2 regions of the Micromonospora echinospora genome follow, and region 2 is predicted to be linked to the other one. Evidence: predicted binding sites of a transcription regulator. Region 2 holds the regulator's gene; the other holds the start of a gene.

What was found. The regulator HrcA, encoded in region 2, represses chaperone genes, less so after heat shock. The targets are predictions, from matches to a motif close to GGTTNGCACNCTCNNNNNGAGNGTGCNAACC.
Positions count from the first base shown of each region.
Region 1: a site for HrcA is predicted at 5,281-5,311, ahead of groES (co-chaperone GroES). Genes of this name have one in related genera too.

Region 1 is NZ_LT607413.1:3,139,383-3,148,213, reverse strand. It holds gene guaB (IMP dehydrogenase) at 1-705, opposite strand, end outside; gene GA0070618_RS14605 (DUF5319 domain-containing protein) at 890-1,303, shown strand; gene GA0070618_RS14600 (helix-turn-helix transcriptional regulator) at 1,335-2,150, opposite strand; gene GA0070618_RS14595 (WhiB family transcriptional regulator) at 2,407-2,790, shown strand; gene groL (chaperonin GroEL) at 3,114-4,763, opposite strand; gene groES (co-chaperone GroES) at 4,834-5,148, opposite strand; gene GA0070618_RS14580 (chitinase) at 5,585-7,096, shown strand; gene GA0070618_RS14575 (class I SAM-dependent methyltransferase) at 7,256-8,440, shown strand; gene ybaK (Cys-tRNA(Pro) deacylase) at 8,450-8,831, shown strand, end outside.
Region 2 is NZ_LT607413.1:3,795,475-3,804,305, forward strand. It holds gene GA0070618_RS17285 (hypothetical protein) at 115-978, opposite strand; gene GA0070618_RS17290 (enoyl-CoA hydratase family protein) at 1,102-1,893, opposite strand; gene hemW (radical SAM family heme chaperone HemW) at 1,914-3,137, shown strand; gene GA0070618_RS17300 (DUF4870 domain-containing protein) at 3,258-4,328, opposite strand; gene hrcA (heat-inducible transcriptional repressor HrcA) at 4,588-5,610, shown strand; gene dnaJ (molecular chaperone DnaJ) at 5,684-6,823, shown strand; gene GA0070618_RS17320 (16S rRNA (uracil(1498)-N(3))-methyltransferase) at 6,824-7,558, shown strand; gene ppk2 (polyphosphate kinase 2) at 7,590-8,501, opposite strand; gene GA0070618_RS17330 (SDR family NAD(P)-dependent oxidoreductase) at 8,574-8,831, opposite strand, start outside.

The sequences.
Region 1 (8,831 bases), 660 kb from region 2:
CGGGTACTGCTCGCTCTTGGTGAAGTCCTTGACGGTGATCAGCCCACGCAGCCGACCCGAGTCGTCGACGATCGGCAGCTTCTCGACCTTGTGCCGGCGCAGCAGGGTCAGCGCCTCGTCCTTGCTGACTCCGACCGGGGCGGTGACCAGCGGGGTCCGGGTCATGATCTCGCGGACCGGGGTGCTCGGCTCGGTGACGAAGCGCATGTCCCGGTTGGTGACGATGCCGACGAGCTGACCGTCGGCGTCCACCACCGGCACGCCGGAGATGCGGTACCGCCCGCAGAGCGCGTCCACGTCACGGAGGGTGTCGTCCGGGCTGGCCGTCACCGGGTTGGTGATCATGCCGGACTCGGAGCGCTTGACCAGGTCGACCTGGAGCGCCTGGTCCTCGACGGAGAGGTTGCGGTGCAGCACGCCGATGCCGCCCTGCCGGGCCATGGCGATGGCCATCCGCGCCTCGGTCACCGTGTCCATCGCGCTGGAGAGCAGCGGCACGGCGAGGGTGACGTTGCGGGTCAGCCGGGTCACCGTGTTGACCCGGCTCGGCACCACGTCCGACTCGCCCGGCTGGAGCAGCACGTCGTCGAAGGTCAGGCCAAGGGGCACCACCCGCGCCGAGCCGGCGGGCAGTTCCGGCAGGTGGCCACCCAGCTCGCCGGGCTCGACACCCGTCGGACGATCGGTGCTGGGCGAAATATCCACGATTGCTCTCCTGAGCTGCTCGTTACGGGCTTCGTGAGGTGGTGCGCGGCACCGGAACACGCCGCCGAACGCGGGCGCGTCACCCCATCGTACCCATTGAGCTGGGCGGCCCCGGGCGGCGGCGCGGTGGGTGCCGGGCGGCCTGGGGCAGGCGGGCGGACGACGTTGGGTCTACGGTGAGGGGGTGCACGACGAGCCCATCGACCCGTTCAACGGCGACCCGGCCGACCCGGCCGCCGGCCTGCACGACCCCGGTGACGACGACTCACTCGAACCGCTGACCGACGTCGAGCGGCAGGACGTCCTGGAGGACCTGGCGGATCTTGAAATCTACCAGGCGCTGCTGGCGCCGATCGGGGTCCGCGGCTTGGTGATCGAGTGCGAGGACTGCCACGAACCGCACTACTTCGACTGGGACCTGCTCCGGGGCAACCTGCGCCACCTGCTCAGCTCGGGGCGGCCCCGGGTGCACGAGCCGGCCTACGACCCGGACCCCGACCACTACGTCACCTGGGACTACGCCCGGGGCTACGCCGACGGGGTGCACGACACCCTGACCGAGTCCGGCGACGACGACACCGACTCCTCCGGCGACTGACCCGCCCACCGGCCGGGCGTCCGGGATCGACTCAGGCGACCAGGCCGGCGCGGAAGCCGGCGGCGACGGCGTGCGCCCGGTCCCGGGCACCGAGCTTGCGGAAGAGCCGACGGGCGTGGGTCTTGACGGTGTCCTCCGAGACGAACAGCTCCCGGCCGATCTCGGCGTTGCTCTTTCCCTCGGCCATGCCGAGCAGCACCTGGAGCTCCCGTTCGGTCAGCCCGATCCCGCCCCGCCCGCGCCCGGCCGGTTCGGGTCGGCGAGGCTCCTGCGCCGTCCGGCCCGTCTCCGGCTCCGCAGCGTCGTCCGGCTCGTCGTCGCCGCGCTGGACCGGAACCATCGCTGGGCCGCCCGGCGCCTCCTGCCCCGGCCACTCGGGTGGCGTGGCGGCCGGGGCACGGCCGCCCGGACGTCCGGTCGCGCCGACGACGGCGGCGGTGTCCAGGGCCGGGTCGGTGATCCGGCGGCGGGACGACCGTCCCGGGGCGGTGAGCAGCAGGAGGGCCTTGGCGACCGCGCTGGTCAGATCCTGGTCGACGCCCTGGATCAGCCCACGCGCACCGGCGCTGATGGTCGCCGCCGCCGCGCCGGACTCCTCCGCGCCGAGCAGCAGCACCGCCGCCTGGGGGGCCCGGGCCAGGACGCGCCGGACGAAACCGGCGCTGTCCGGGCGGGTCAGCGCGGTGTCGGCGAGCACCACGTCGGGCGGTTGCTCGGCGAGGCGCAGCATCACCTCGGGATCAGAGACGGCGGTACGGACGACGGCGGACAGGCCCAGCCTGGCCGCTGCGGAAGACAGGTGCTGCGCCGCCAACGGGGTTCGGACGCAGACGAGAACCGTACGCACAGTGGGGTCTCCTCTCCGTCAGGAAGCAGACCACGGGCGACGCTGATCATGAGGGCGTTCCGGGCAATTCTCCGAACTTTTCCGACATATGGGGTCTTTGCCGCGAGTTGCCGGAGGTTTTCGATCACACACGTGTGAGCGGGCGAACGGCAGGGTATCGGAGGGTCCAGGCCGGACCCGGCGTGCTCGCGCGAACCGTCGCCCGGGACGGCCTGACGGACCATCGCGGCGGTGCCGCGCGGGAGGAGGGGTGCTGATGTCGAACGTACGTAGACTGCCCGGACCCATCGTCGACCTCTGGGACTGGCAGCGGCTCGGTGCCTGCCGGGGCCGCGACAGCGCCCAGTTCTTCCACCCGGACGGCGAACGCGGTTCCTCCCGACTGCGCCGGGAATCGGGGGCCAAGGCGGTCTGCCGGGCCTGCCCGGTGCGCGCCGAGTGCGCGGCGCACGCCCTCACCGTCCGCGAGCCGTACGGGGTGTGGGGCGGCTTCAGCGAGTCCGAGCGCCTCCGCCTGCTCGCCATCGGCTGGGAGGACCTGGCCGACCGGCGGCGCAGCCGGGTGGACGTCGCCCGCCTGGAGGCCCGCCTCGGCCGCCCGCACAAGTCGACGGTGCCCGCCCAGCGCAACGTCGCCTGAGGCACCGACCAGGACCACCGCTGCCGCGCCCCCGGCGGGGGCGCGGCAGCGTGCTGTCCGGCAGGCATGACCACCATGCCACGCGGGAGAGCCGAGGCATGGCACCGCCCGACGCACGGTCACCCGCAGTAAGGATGTGCCAATCACCAATCACGGACACGAAGCGTGACCACGGGTTCCTGGCCTCCATCCGGTCCGTCCCAGCCCACCGGCCCGAGTACGGCACAGGGCACGCCGTCACGGGAACGGCGTGCCCTGTGGTGCGACGTGCCGGCGGGCGCCCCGGGGGAGCGGCGCACCCGCCGTACCGTGTCGCGGACGGCTCAGAAGCCGGGGCCGTGCTGGTGGCTGTGGCCGTGGCCGTGGGAGTGCCCGTGGCCACCGGCGGCCGCCTCGGCCTTCTCCGGCTTCTCCACCACCAGGCTCTCGGTGGTGAGCAGCAGACCGGCGATGGACGCGGCGTTGGTGACCGCGTTGCGGGTCACCTTCACCGGGTCGATGATGCCGTTGCCGACCAGGTCGACGTACTGCCCGGCGGCGGCGTCGAGGCCGTGGCCCCACTCGCTGCCGGCGACTTTCTGCACGACGACGTAGCCGTCCTGGCCGGCGTTCTGGGCGATCCAGCGCAGCGGCTCGACCAGCGCCTTGCGCACGATCGAGACGCCGACCTTCTCGTCGCCGGTGAAACCGAGGTCGTCGTCGAGCGTCGGGAGGATCTGCGCGAGGGCGGCGCCACCGCCGGGCACCGTACCCTCCTCGACCGCGGCCTTGGTCGCCGCGATGGCGTCCTCGATGCGGTGCTTGCGCTCCTTCATCTCGACCTCGGTCGCCGCGCCCACCTTGATGACCGCCACGCCGCCGGAGAGCTTCGCCAGCCGCTCGGCCAGCTTCTCCCGGTCCCACTCGGAGTCCGAGGCCTCGATCTCCTTGCGGATCTGCGCGACCCGGTCGGCGACCTCGGTGTCCTGACCGCCACCGTCGACGATGGTGGTGTTCTCCTTGTCGACGACCACACGGCGGGCGGTGCCGAGCGCCTCCAGCCCGATCTGGTCGAGCTTGTAGCCCAGCTCCGGCGCGACCAGCTCGGCGCCGGTCTGGATCGCCATGTCCTGGAGCATCGCCTTGCGGCGGTCACCGAAGCCCGGGGCCTTGACCGCGCAGACCTTGATGGTCTTGCGCAGCGCGTTGACCACCAGCGTGGAGAGCGCCTGGCCCTCGACGTCCTCGGCGACGATCAGCAGCGGCCGGCTGTCCGCGAGGACCTTCTCCAGCAGCGGCAGCAGTTCCTCGATCGCCGAGATCTTCTGCGTGGTGATCAGGATGTACGGGTTCTCCAGGACCGCTTCCTGCGACTCCAGGTCGGTCACGAAGTTCGGCGAGATGAAGCCCTTGTCGAACTGGAGACCCTCGGTCACGTCCAGCTCGGTGTGCAGGGCGGAGCCCTCCTCGACGGTGATGACACCGTCCCGGCCGACCCTCTCCATCGCCTCGGCGATCAGCTCGCCGATGGTGGCGTCCTGCGCCGAGATCGTCGCCACGTGGGCGATCGAGGTCTTGTCGGCCACCTCGACGGCCCGGTCGAGCAGGGCCTCGGAGACCTTGGCCGCCGCCGCGTCGATGCCGCGCTTGAGGCCGGCCGGGTTGGTCCCGGCGGTCACGTTGCGCAGGCCCTCGCGGACCATGGCCTGGGCGAGCACGGTGGCGGTGGTGGTCCCGTCGCCGGCGACGTCGTTGGTCTTGGTCGCCACCTCCTTGACCAGCTGCGCGCCGAGGTTTTCGTACGGGTTGGTGAGCTCGATCTCCTTGGCGATGGTGACCCCATCGTTGGTGATCGTCGGCGCACCGAATTTCTTGTCCAGGACGACGTTGCGCCCGCGCGGGCCGAGAGTGACCTTGACCGCGTCCGCGAGGGCGTTGACACCGTGCTCGAGCAGGTGTCGGGCGTCATCCGAGAAGCTCAGGATCTTCGCCATGGATATCCCTTCGAAGCGTTGCTGCCCCGGCCCGGCGAGCCGGACCGGGGCAGCGACACTGATCGGTTGGTTACTTCTCGATGACCGCGAGGACGTCGCGGGCGGAGAGCACCAGGTACTCCTCGCCGGCGTACTTGACCTCGGTGCCGCCGTACTTCGAGTAGATGACGGTGTCGCCGACCTGCACGTCAACCGGGATCCGGTTGCCCTTGTCGTCGACGCGGCCCGGGCCGACAGCGAGGACGGTGCCCTCCTGCGGCTTCTCCTTGGCGGTGTCGGGGATCACGATGCCCGACGCCGTGGTGGTCTCAGCCTCGTTCGCCTGGACCAGGATCCGGTCCTCGAGCGGCTTGATCGCAACCTTGGTCGCGGTAGTCACGGGCATACCCTCCTGGGGTACTTGGTTTCGTAACCGGTCGGCGGGGCCGACCAGCGTCAATCTGCCACATGCCACCGGGCGGGGCCGTCGTCGCGGGTGCCGGTCCGCCTGGCGTTCAACCCCCGGGCGAGGCCCGGAAGCTGGCACCCTCGATGGGAGAGTGCTAATCGCAGATTAGGCCGCCGCTAGCACTCCGTCAAGGAGAGTGCCAACGACGGCGGGGCGCGTCGCGCCGTCCGGGCCGTCCGAGTTCACCGGCCGCCCGCCGGCCGGACCCCGTCCCGCCCCGGAGGGCCACCGCCCCGCGCCATGACCGCCACCGGGGCCCGAGCCGATCGCCGCCACACCTGGACAACTACAGTTAACAATCCTAATAATTAGGCATCCGTCGATCCGACGGCTCTCCTACCGGGAGGTCCGGATGCGTCGCCCTGTCCCGAGATTGTTGCTGGCCGCCGTCGCGGCCCTCGCCGCCATCACCGCCACCACCCTCGTCGTCGCCGCGCCGGCCCAGGCCGCCGGTCCGACCGCCACCCTCGTCCGCACCGCCGATTGGGGCACCGGATGGGAGGGGCGTTACACCATCACCAACGGTGGTCCGACCACCATCACCAGCTGGCAGGTCGCCTTCGCCCTGCCGTCGGGCACCACCCTCGGCTCCTACTGGGACGCCACCCTGACCAGTGCCGGCGGACGGCACACCTTCACCAACCGGTCGTGGAACGGCACCGTCGCGCCGGGCGCCTCGGTGTCGTTCGGCTTCCTGGTCACCGGCTCCGGCTCCCCCACCAACTGCACGGTCAACGGCGCACCCTGCACCGGCGGCCCGCCGACCACGCCGCCGCCGACCACGCCGCCTCCCACCACCCCGCCGCCGACCACGCCGCCTCCCACCACGCCGCCCCCGACGACGCCGCCGCCTGGTGGGCTGCCCCGGCACGCGCTGATCGGCTACCTGCACGCCAGCTTCGCCAACGGCTCGGGCTACCTGCGGATGGCCGACGTGCCGGCCGACTGGGACATCATCAACCTGGCCTTCGGTGAGCCGACCACCGTGACCTCAGGCGACATCCGCTTCCAGCTCTGCCCGGCGGCCGAGTGCCCCGGGGTGGAGACCGAGGCCGAGTTCATCGCCGCGATCCGCGCCAAGCAGGCACAGGGCAAGAAGGTGCTGCTCTCCATCGGCGGACAGAACGGCCAGGTCCAGCTCACCACCACCGCCGCCCGGGACACCTTCGTCCGGTCGGTGTCGGCCATCATCGACCGGTACGGCCTGAACGGGCTCGACATCGACTTCGAGGGGCACTCGCTCTACCTGAACGCCGGGGACACCGACTTCCGCAACCCGACCACGCCGGTGATCGTCAACCTGATCTCCGCGATCCGCACGATCAAGCAGCGGTACGGGGCCAACTTCGTGCTCACCATGGCGCCGGAGACGTTCTTCGTCCAACTCGGCTACCAGTACTACGGGCAGGGACCGTGGGGTGGGCAGGACCCGCGCTCCGGGTCGTACCTGCCGGTGATCCACGCGCTGCGGAACGACCTCACCGTGCTGCACGTCCAGAACTACAACTCGGGACCGATCATGGGGCTGGACAACCAGTACCACACGATGGGCAGCGCCGACTTCCACATCGCGATGACGGACATGCTGCTGGCCGGCTTCCCGGTCGCCGGCAACCCGGACCGGTTCTTCCCGGCGCTGCGCGAGGACCAGGTGGCCTTCGGGGCGCCCTCCTCCCCCAGCGCCGGCAACGGCTACCTCGCCCCCGCCGGGGTGCAGGCCGCGGTGAACTGCCTGGTGAAGGGGCAGAGCTGCGGGTCGTACGCCCCGCGCAGCGGAACCAACCCGGCCTTCCGGGGGCTGATGACCTGGTCGATCAACTGGGACCGGTTCTACGCCTGGGAGTTCCGCCTGCACCACGGCCCGTTCCTGCGCGCGCTGCCCTGACCGGGCCGGGTCGGGTGCCTGCAGGGGTCCCCTGTTCGACAAAAAGCGGTAACAAGGGGCCCCTGCTACCTCCCGGACCCGGCCCCGTCACACGTCCAGGACCGGCGGGCTCCCGAGGTGGTCGACGGGCGGCGGTGCCGGCGGTCCAGAATGGGCCGGGTGGATCTCGACCAGTTCGCCGTCCTGCGTACCCCCGAGGGGTCGGCCGCGCTCGACGCGGCGGCGCGGGTGGCCGGCGGCGACCCGCTGACCTCGGCGGCGGCGCTCCGCTCGGCCGGCGTGCCGGCCGACCTGGCCGCCGCCGCGCTCACCCAGGCCGAGCTGCGGCGACGGGCGACCGGCAAGTTCGGCCCGGAGGCGGCCGGCATGTTCCTCACCCGCGCCGGGCTGGAGCAGGCGACCCGGCGGGTGGTGGCCGACCGGCGCGCCGCGCGGTTGCGGGACGCCGGGGTACGCGCCCTCGCCGACCTCGGCTGCGGTCTCGGCGCGGACGCGCTCGCCGCCGCCCGGGCCGGCATCCGGGTGTACGGGGTGGAGGCCGATCCGCTCACCGCCGCGATGGCCGCCGCGAACGCCGGGGCGGCCGGGCTGGCCGACGCGTTCACCGTCGAGTGCGGCGACGCGACCGCGTTCGACGTGTCCCGGGTGGACGGGGTCTTCTGCGACCCGGCCCGCCGCAGCACCGGCACCGGCCGGCGGATCTTCGACCCGAAGGCGTACTCACCTCCGTGGGACTTCGTGACCGACCTCGCCGCGCGGGTGCCGCACACGGTGGTGAAGGTGGCCCCCGGGCTGGACCACGCGCTGATCCCGGCCGGCGCGGAGGCCGAGTGGGTCAGCGTCGACGGCGACCTGGTGGAGGCGGCGCTCTGGTGCGGCCGGCTGGCCGAGCTGCCCCGCCGGGCCACCGTGCTGCGGGCCGGAGCCGTGCACCAGCTCACCGGCTCGGGCACGGAGGAGGCGGCGGTCGGCCCGGTCCGGCGCTACCTGTACGACCCGGACCCGGCGGTGGTCCGCGCGCACCTGGTCGCCGAGCTCGCCACCGCGCTGGGCGCGACGATCGCCGACCCGAGCATCGCCTACCTGTACGCGGACACCCCCGACGTGACCCCCTTCGCCCGCTGCCTGGAGGTCACCGACGTGCTGCCGTTCTCGCTGAAGCGGCTGCGTGCCCTGCTGCGCGACCGGCGGGTGGGGCGGGTGGAGATCCTCAAGCGCGGCTCGGCGCTGGAGCCCGAGCGGCTCCGGCGCGACCTGCGGCTCGCCGGCGACCAGGCGGCGAGTGTGGTGCTCACCCGGGTCGCCGGGGCGCCGACCGCGCTGGTCTGCCGGCCGACCGGTTAGATTGAGCCCGTGGCGGGACGGGGAACACCGGCGACGGCGCTGCTGGTCAAGCGCGGGGTCGGGCACAGCGTCCACCCGTACGACGTCGCGCCGGACACCCCGAACTACGGCGCCGAGGTCGCCGCGGCGCTCGGCGTACCGGCCGACCGGGTGTTCAAGACCCTGGTGACCGAGGTGGACGGCGCTCTGACCGTGGCGGTCGTCCCGGTCACCGGTGAGCTGGACCTCAAGGCGCTCGCGGGGGCGGCCGGCGGGAAGCGGGCCGTCCTCGCCGACCGGGTCCTCGCCGAACGCGCCACGGGTTACGTGCGTGGCGGCATCAGCCCACTGGGTCAGCGCCGACGGCTGCCGACGGTGCTGGACGTCTCGGCCCTGGACTTCCCGAGCGTCT
Region 2 (8,831 bases):
GTCGCCAAGGTCGGCGTCCGACACCCGACCACCGGGAACTGGCCTGATGGTGGACGTCCCGGCGGCTGGGCGGTGCGGACGGACCCCGCAGGTGGTCACGGAGAGAGACGGAGGTCACGCCTCGCCGAAGACCTCGGCGACCACCTGGGCGTCCTGCCGTTCCCGGTCGGAGACCCGGGACCAGGTGCCCCGGTCGGCCGTCCACTCCAGGTCGGCGAAGAGGACGCGCCGGACGCCGTGGTCGTGGGCGTGCGACACCAGCCAGTGCGCGTACCGCCAGCCGTCGCGCGGATCGGCGGCGGGGACGGTCAGCCCGGTCAGTTCGGCGGGGTTGACCGCCTCCGGCAGTCCCCAGTCCAGGGTGAGGTTCTGGGTGAGCGCGGCCGCCGCGGCGGCGCCACGCATCACCGGCGTACGGCCGACGGTGCAGGCGACCGCGGCGGTGGCGTCGCCGAGCAGCGCCCGGGTGAGCACCTCCGACTCGTCGGCCCACTTCTCGTACGCCTCGGGGAACGCCGACCGCTGGACGGCCTGGGCGGCGTCGGTGACCCGCATCTCCTGCCAGCCGCGGACCTTCTTGAGCCCCGCGTAGAACTTGTTGGCGGCGTAGCGCGGGTCGCGGATCTGCTCCGGCGTGCCCCAGCCCTGACTGGGCCGCTGCTGGAACAGCCCGATCGAGTCCCGGTCGCCGCCGGCCAGGTTCTCCAGACCGGACTCCTGGAACGCGGTGGCGAGCGCGACGACGACCGCCCGCTCGGGCATCTTCCGCTGGATGCCGATCGCCGCGATGGTCGCCGCGTTCGCCATCTGCTCGGCGTTGAGCCGGACGTGTCCGTCGGCCCGGACCGTGCAACTGCGTCCTGCTATCGGCAACCGTATGTCGTCGCCGACGTTCCGGATGACGAGATAGATCCCGATGCTGGCGATGATGAGGAGGACAAGGCCGGTCGCCACAATTGCCCGAGTTCGCACCCACACCCCCTGAACGACAGTCAGCCAAGCCTACGTCCCGCATGCCACGGGTCCGCTCTCTCGACCGGTTCGGCCGACGGAGTCCGGGCTCATCACCGATGTCCCACCGGCCGGACGTCCGTCGACCGCCTACCCGGCGTCGAGGGCAGCCACCCACCGGGTCGGTCGCTTTTCCCGAAAGGCCAGCACCCCCTCCCGGCCCTCCTCGGAGAGGAAGTAGCCGGTGGAGACGGCGGACAGGTGGTCCAGCTCACGGCGCAGGTCCGTCTCGGCCGTACGGCGTAGCAGCTCCTTCGCGCCGGCCAACGCCCCCGGCGCCCCCTTGACCAGCGCCGCGCACCAGCGGGCCACCGCCTCGTCCAGCTCGGCGGCGGGCACCGCCGTGGTGACCAGACCGATCTCGGCGGCCCGCCGGCCGTCGAAGGTCTCCCCGGTGAGGTACAGCTCGGCCGCCGCGCGGGAGGTCAGCCGGGGCAGGACGGTCGCCGAGATCACCGCCGGGATCACCCCGAGTCGCACCTCGGTGAAGGCGAAGGTCGCCTCCTCGACGCAGACCGCCAGGTCGGCGGCGGCTATCAGGCCGAGCCCGCCGGCGCGGGCCGGTCCGGCGACTCGCGCCACCACCGGCTTCGGGCACTCCCGGACCGCCACCAGCACGTCGCCGAGCTTCCCGGCGGGCACGCTCCCGCTCGTGTACGCCGCGGCGGTCTCCTTCAGGTCCGCGCCGGAGCAGAACACCGGACCGGTGTGGTCGAGCACCACCACCCGCACCGAGGGGTCGGCGACCGCCGTGGCCAGGCCGTCGAGCAGCTCGGTCATCAGGGGCGTGGAGAGCGCGTTGCGGTTGTGCGGGCTGTCGAGGGTGAGCGTGGTCACCCCACGGGCCGTCGACACCCGCACCAGCGCGTCGGGAGAGGTCATGGAAGGGCACACTAGTGGCCATGCCCGGCGTGCTTCCAGAAGGCGAATCCGTACCGACCGACGGGTCGCTCCCATCGACCGCTCTGCGCGCGGTCGGCGCGCGCGGCTTCGGGGTCTACCTCCACGTGCCCTTCTGCGCCAGCCGCTGCGGCTACTGCGACTTCAACACCTACACCGCCAGCGAGCTCGGTGGCGGCGCGAGCCGGGACAGCTACGCCGACACCGTCCTGGCCGAGTTGGGGCTCGCCGCACGGGTGCTCGGGGACACTCCGCCGCCCCGGGTGGACACGGTCTTCGTCGGGGGTGGCACGCCCACCCTGCTCCCCGCCGACGACCTGGCCCGCGTCCTGGACGGCATCGACCGCACCTGGGGGCTGGCCGCCGACGCCGAGGTCACCACCGAGGCCAATCCGGAGTCGGTGACGCCGGAGTCGCTGAAGACGCTGCGGGCGGCCGGGTACACCCGCATCTCGCTGGGCATGCAGTCGGCCGCGCCGGGCGTGCTCGCGGTGCTCGACCGGAAGCACTCCGCCGGGCGGGCCACCGCCGCCGCGGCCGAGGCCCGCGACGCCGGGTTCGACCACGTCAACCTCGACCTGATCTACGGTACGCCGGGGGAGCGGGCCGAGGACTTCGCCGCCTCGCTCGACCAGGTGGTCGCCGCCGGGGTGGACCACGTCAGCGCGTACGCCCTGATCGTGGAGGAGGGCACCCGGCTCGCCGCCCGGATGCGCCGGGGCGAGCTGGCGTACCCCTCGGACGACGTCGCGGCGGACCGTTACCTGGCCGCGGAGGCCGCCCTCGACGCGGCCGGTTTCTCCTGGTACGAGGTCTCCAACTGGGCCCGGACGCCGGAGGCCCGGTGCCGCCACAACCTGCTCTACTGGACCGGCGGGGACTGGTGGGGCCTCGGCCCGGGGGCGCACAGCCACGTCGGCGGGGTGCGCTGGTGGAACGTGAAGCACCCCAGCGCGTACGCGGCGAAGCTGGCCGCCGGGGAGTCACCCGGCCAGGCGCGGGAGGTCCTCACCGCCGACGAGGCGCACATGGAGGACGTGATGCTCCGGCTGCGGCTCGCCTCCGGGCTGCCGCTGGCGGTGCTCGACGCCGCCGGCCGGGCCGGTGCCGAGCGGGCCCGTGCCGCCGGGCTGCTCGCCGAGGCCGACTACGCCGCCGGCCGGGCGGTGCTCACCCTGCGTGGCCGGCTGCTCGCCGACGCCGTGGTCCGCGACCTGCTGCCCTGAGCGCCCCCTCGACACCGTGTCACGCCACCCGCCGCCCTGGCCGGTTCCCGGGCGCCGTGTCGCGCCTGCTGGCGCGAGGACGGCCGGCCCCGGGAACACCACCGGGACCGGCCGGACGGCTCACTTCACGAAGCTCCGGGTCATCGGGTACTGGTAGAGCAGGTCCTGGTTGGCCTTGAGGGCGGCCGCGATGCCGAGCACGATCGGCACGATCGCGAGCACGATCGGCACGAAGGAGAGCAGGCCGCAGGTGATCGCGGCGAGCAGCCAGCCCACCAGGATCGCGACCGCCCAGGTGATCTGGAAGTTGAGCGCGGCGACGGCGTGCGCGCGTACCGCCGGGGACTGCTGGCCCCGCACCAGCAGCACGATCAGCGGCCCGACCCAGCCGAACAGGGTCGCACCGATCACGATGCCGATCGGGCCGCCGGCGTGGGCCAGGATCGCCCAGGTCCGGTCGTCGCCACCGATCGGGCCGGGTGACGGCTGCGGCCCGCCCCCGCCCGGTGGCGGATACCCGCCCGGCCCCCCGGAGGTGGGTGCCCCCGTGGCCCCGGGCGGCGGGAAGCCCGGTGGCGGGTAACCGCCCTGCTCACCGGGGGGCGGGTAACCGCCCGGTTCGCCTGGCGGGGGGTAACCGCCCTGGTCACCCGGTGGCGGGTAGCTGGCCTGGGGGTCCGGCGTCGGGTAGCCGGCCGCGGCGAAGTGTCCGCCCGAGGTCGGGTGGTCGGCCGACGGGGCGTCACCGGGCGGGCCGTAACCCGCCGTCGGCGGCTCCGGGGCGACGGCGGCGTGGCGCTCCGTCGGCAAGTCGTCGCCGAGCGACCCGTAGCGCTGCGTCGACGGCTCGTACGACGGCGTCGTCCAGTTCTCGGTGGGCGGCTCGGGAGACGATGTGGTCCAGTTCTCCGTGGGCGGCTCGTACGACGGCGTCGTCCAGTTCTCCGTCGGCGGCTCGGGGGACGACGCGGGAAGGTGCTCGGTGGGTGGCTCATGGGGCGGCGTGGACCAACCGCCGGGCGGGGTGGATCCACCCGGTGGGGGATACCCGGGTGCACCGGCCGCGTCGGACAGTGGGGCGGTGGGCTCGTCGGGTGTCGACGGGGACCCGGACGGGGCGAGCGGCATGGTCGGCTCCGGCGGGTACCGGCCGGCGTCGCCCGCGCCGGGCGGGCGCGGCGGTTCAGTCATACCGGTCACGGTAGGGGCACCGGGCAAGGCGCGACCAGCGGGCGTGTCCTGATCACCCGGGCGGACGGCCCGTACCGGGCAGGGTACGAGGGGTCGACACCGATCATCGCGTCCCGGGGGTGCCCCGACGTAGACTGGCACTCGTTAAAGTCGAGTGCCAGGAGCGTGCCGTCGCCGTCGGCGACCGCCGCCGGTCGTCGCCGGGGGTGGGCACGCACCGCGACGGGCCGGGCGCTGACCGGCGTAGGAGGTGGGGAGAGTGGGTCTCGACGACCGCAAGCTCGCCGTGCTGCGCGCGATCGTCGAGGACTACGTCGCGACCCAGGAGCCGGTCGGCAGCAAGGCGCTGGTCGAGCGGCACCAGCTCGGCGTCTCCCCGGCCACGGTCCGCAACGACATGGCGGTGCTGGAGGAGGAGGGCTACATCCGGCAGCCGCACACCAGCGCCGGCCGGGTGCCCACCGACCGTGGCTACCGCCTCTTCGTCGACCGGCTCAGCCGGGTCAAGCCGCTCAGCCCGGCCGAGCGTCGGGCGATCGAGCGGTTCCTGGTCGGCGCGGTCGACCTCGACGACGTCGTCCACCGCACCGTCCGGCTCCTCGCCCAGCTCACCCGCCAGGTGGCCGTGGTGCAGTACCCGAGCCTGGCGCGTTCCTCGGTGCGACACCTGGAGCTGGTGCCGATCTCCACCACCCGGCTGATGCTGGTGATGATCGCCGACACCGGTCGGGTCGAGCAGCGGCTGGTGGAGTTGCCCGCGCCGGTTCCCGCCGACGACGTCACCGACCTGCGTCGCCTGGTCAACGAGAAGCTCTGCGGCACCCGGCTGTCGGACACCCCGCCGCTGGTGCAGGCGTTGGTGGAGGAGGTCAGCGCCGGGCTGCGTCCGGCGATGACCACGCTCTCCACCGTTCTGCTGGAGACCCTGGTCGAACGGCACGAGGAGCGGATCGCGCTGGCCGGCACGGCCAACCTGACCCGGGGCGGCCTGCTCGACTTCCAGGGCTCGCTGCGTCCGATCCTCGAGGCGCTCGAGGAGGAGGTCGTGCTGCTCAAGCTGATCGGCGAGGTCGAGCCGAGCACGACCCGGATCCGGATCGGCGACGAGAACGAGATCGACAACCTGCGGGGTACGTCGGTGGTCAGCACGGGCTACGGTCCGGGTGCCACCATCGTGGGTGGGTTGGGCGTGCTCGGCCCGACGCGGATGGACTACCCCGGCACCATCGCCACGGTACGCGCCGTGGCACGCTACGTGGGCGAGCTGCTGGCCCAGAACTGACCAGTCAGGGCCGACGGCCGACTCGGGCCGACGACCGGCGTAACGCGAGACGAACATGAGGACACGGAACGCAGTGGCCAGGGACTACTACGGCATCCTCGGTGTCAGCCGGGAAGCCTCCGACGACGAGATCAAGCGCGCCTACCGCAAGCTGGCGCGGCAGTTCCACCCGGACGTCAATCCGGACCCGGAGGCCCAGGAGAAGTTCAAGGACATCAACGCCGCGTACGAGGTCCTCTCGGACGACCGGAAGCGGCAGATCGTCGACCTGGGCGGCGACCCGCTCGCTCCCGGCGGCGGCGCGGCCGGTCCGGGCGGGCCGGGCGGCGCGGGACCGTTCGTCGGCTTCCAGGACATCATGGACGCCTTCTTCGGCGGGGCCACCGGCTCGCGCGGGCCGCGCCCGCGCACCCGTCCCGGGGCGGACGCGATCCTGCGGCTGGAGCTGGACCTCAACGAGACGGCGTTCGGTGTCGAGGCGCCGATCACCGTCGACACCGCCGTGCTCTGCACCACCTGCTCCGGCGCGGGCACGGCCGCCGGCACCCACCTGGCCACGTGTGAGGCGTGCGGTGGCCGGGGCGAGGTGCAGTCGGTGCAGCGCACCTTCCTCGGCCAGGTCGTCTCGGCCCGGCCCTGCACGGTCTGCCAGGGGCACGGCACCACCATCCCGCACCCCTGCCCGACCTGCGCCGGGGAGGGCCGGGTCCGTACCCGCCGCTCGTTGACCGTCAAGATCCCCGCCGGGGTGGAGGACGGCATGCGGATCCGCCTCGCCCAGCAGGGTGAGGTCGGCCCGGGTGGCGGCACCGCCGGCGACCTCTACGTCGAGATCCACGAACGGCCGCACGACGTCTACTCCCGTAAGGGCGACGACCTGCACTGCCGGGTGACCGTGCCGATGACCGCGGCGGCGCTCGGCACCCGACTGACCATCAAGACCCTGGACAGCGAGGAGACCGTCGACGTCAAGGCGGGCACCCAGCCGGGCAGCACGATGCGGCTGCGCGCCCGGGGCGTACCGCACCTGCGCGGGACCGGCCGGGGTGACCTCTACGTCCACCTCGACGTGCGGACCCCGACCAAGCTCGACGCCGACCAGGAGCGGATGCTGCGCGAGTTCGCCAAGACCCGGGGCGAGGAGGTCGCCGAGCTGAGCAAGCAGGGCGGCTTCTTCTCCCGGATGCGGGACGCGTTCAACGGGCACGGCTGAGTGTCTGCCCCGCTGTTCCTGGTCGAGTCGCTGCCCGTCGCCGACACGCTGACCCTGGACGGCCCGGAGGGCCACCACGCGGCCACCGTGCAGCGGCTCCGGGTCGGCGAGGAACTGCTGCTGGCCGACGGTCGCGGCGGCACGGCCGCCGCCGTGGTCACCGCCGTCGGCCGGGGCGCCCTCGACCTGACCGTCACCTCGCGGGGGTACGTCGACGCGGCAGTGCCCCGGATCGTGGTGGTGCAGGGCATCGCCAAGGGTGACCGGGGCGAACTGGCCGTCCAGGCGATGACCGAGGTCGGCGTGGACGAGATCGTGCCCTGGGCGGCGTCCCGCTCGGTGACCCAGTGGCGGGGCGAGCGGGGCGTACGCGCCCGGGAGAAGTGGGTGGCGACCGCCCGGGAGGCAGCCAAGCAGGCCCGGCGGGCCTGGCTTCCGGTGGTGGCCGGGTCCCCCGACGAGTCGACGGCGACGGTGGCGGCGCGGATCTCCGGTGCCGCCGCCGGGTTCGTGCTGCACGAGGAGGCGCAGGACCGGCTGACCACCGTCGAGTTGCCTCCGGCCGGTGAGATCGTGCTGGTGGTGGGGCCGGAGGGTGGGATCGCCCCGGCCGAACTGGACGCCTTCCAGACCGCCGGTGGGCGCCCGGTGCGGCTCGGGCCGGCGGTGCTGCGTACCTCGACCGCCGGGGTGGCCGCGCTCAGCGTGCTCGCCACCCGCCTCACCCGCTGGTGACCCACCCCGGATCCGTCGAGATCGACACGGGTCAGAGGCGGGGGAAGACCTGGACGGTCTCCTCGTCGGGGCTGAGGTCCAGACCGGCGGAGCCGACGAGGAGGGGATCGGGCACGCCGACGACCTCGGTGTCCTTGTCCGTGTAGTCGAAGCGGTTGAGCACGTGCCGCATGGCCTCCAGCCGGGCCCGCTTCTTGTCGTTGCTCTTGACCACCGTCCACGGCGCGTCGGCGGTGTCGGTGTAGAAGAACATCGCCTCCTTGGCCTCGGTGTACTCGTCCCACTTGTCCAGCGCGGCGATGTCCATCGGGGACAGCTTCCACTGGCGTACCGGATCGACCTGACGGATGGCGAACCGGGTGCGCTGCTCGTTCTGGGAGACCGAGAACCAGAGCTTGACCAGCCGGATACCGGAGCGGACCAGCATCCGCTCCAGCTCAGGGGCCTGGCGGAGGAACTCCAGGTACTCCTTGCGGGTGCAGAAGCCCATCACCCGCTCGACCCCGGCCCGGTTGTACCAGGACCGGTCGAAGAGCACGATCTCGCCGGCCGCCGGCAGGTGGTGCAGCCAACGCTGGAAGTACCACTGGCTGGACTCCCGCTCGTTCGGCTTGACCAGGGCCACCACCTTCGCGCCGCGCGGGTTGAGGTGTTCCATGAAGCGCTTGATCGTGCCGCCCTTGCCGGCGGCGTCCCGTCCCTCGAAGAGGATCACCAGCCGTTCGCCGGACTCCTTGATCCAATCCTGGAGCTTCAGGAGTTCGATCTGGAGCAGGCGCTTGTGCTGGTCGTACTCCTCACGCGACAGGCGCTCGTCGTACGGGTAGTCCTCCCGCCAGGTGTCCACCGGGCTGCCGTCCGCGCGGAGCAGCACCGGGTCGTCGTCGTGGTCGTCGACCACCTGGTAGTCGGCGGAGAGATCCAGCAGCGCGGAGTCGGCCATGTCGGGGATCCTTACCCCGGCTCTGGACCGGCCAGCCGCCCTGATGACTGGGAATTCGCTGGGAGATCTGCCTCAGGAACGCAGGTAGGACGCGCCGTTGAGGTCGACGATGGTGCCCGAGGCCCACTCCGCCTCCGGGGAGGCGAGCCAGTGCACCGCGGCGGCGATCTCCTCCGGTCGGGCCACCCGGTCGAACGGGCTCTGCGCCCGCACGGCCGCGCCCCGGGGCGACTTGAGGTGCTCGTTGGTCATGTCGGTCTCCACGAAACCGGGCGCCACCGTCGCCACCGCGATGCCGTACGGGGCCAGCGCCACCGCGAGGGACTGCCC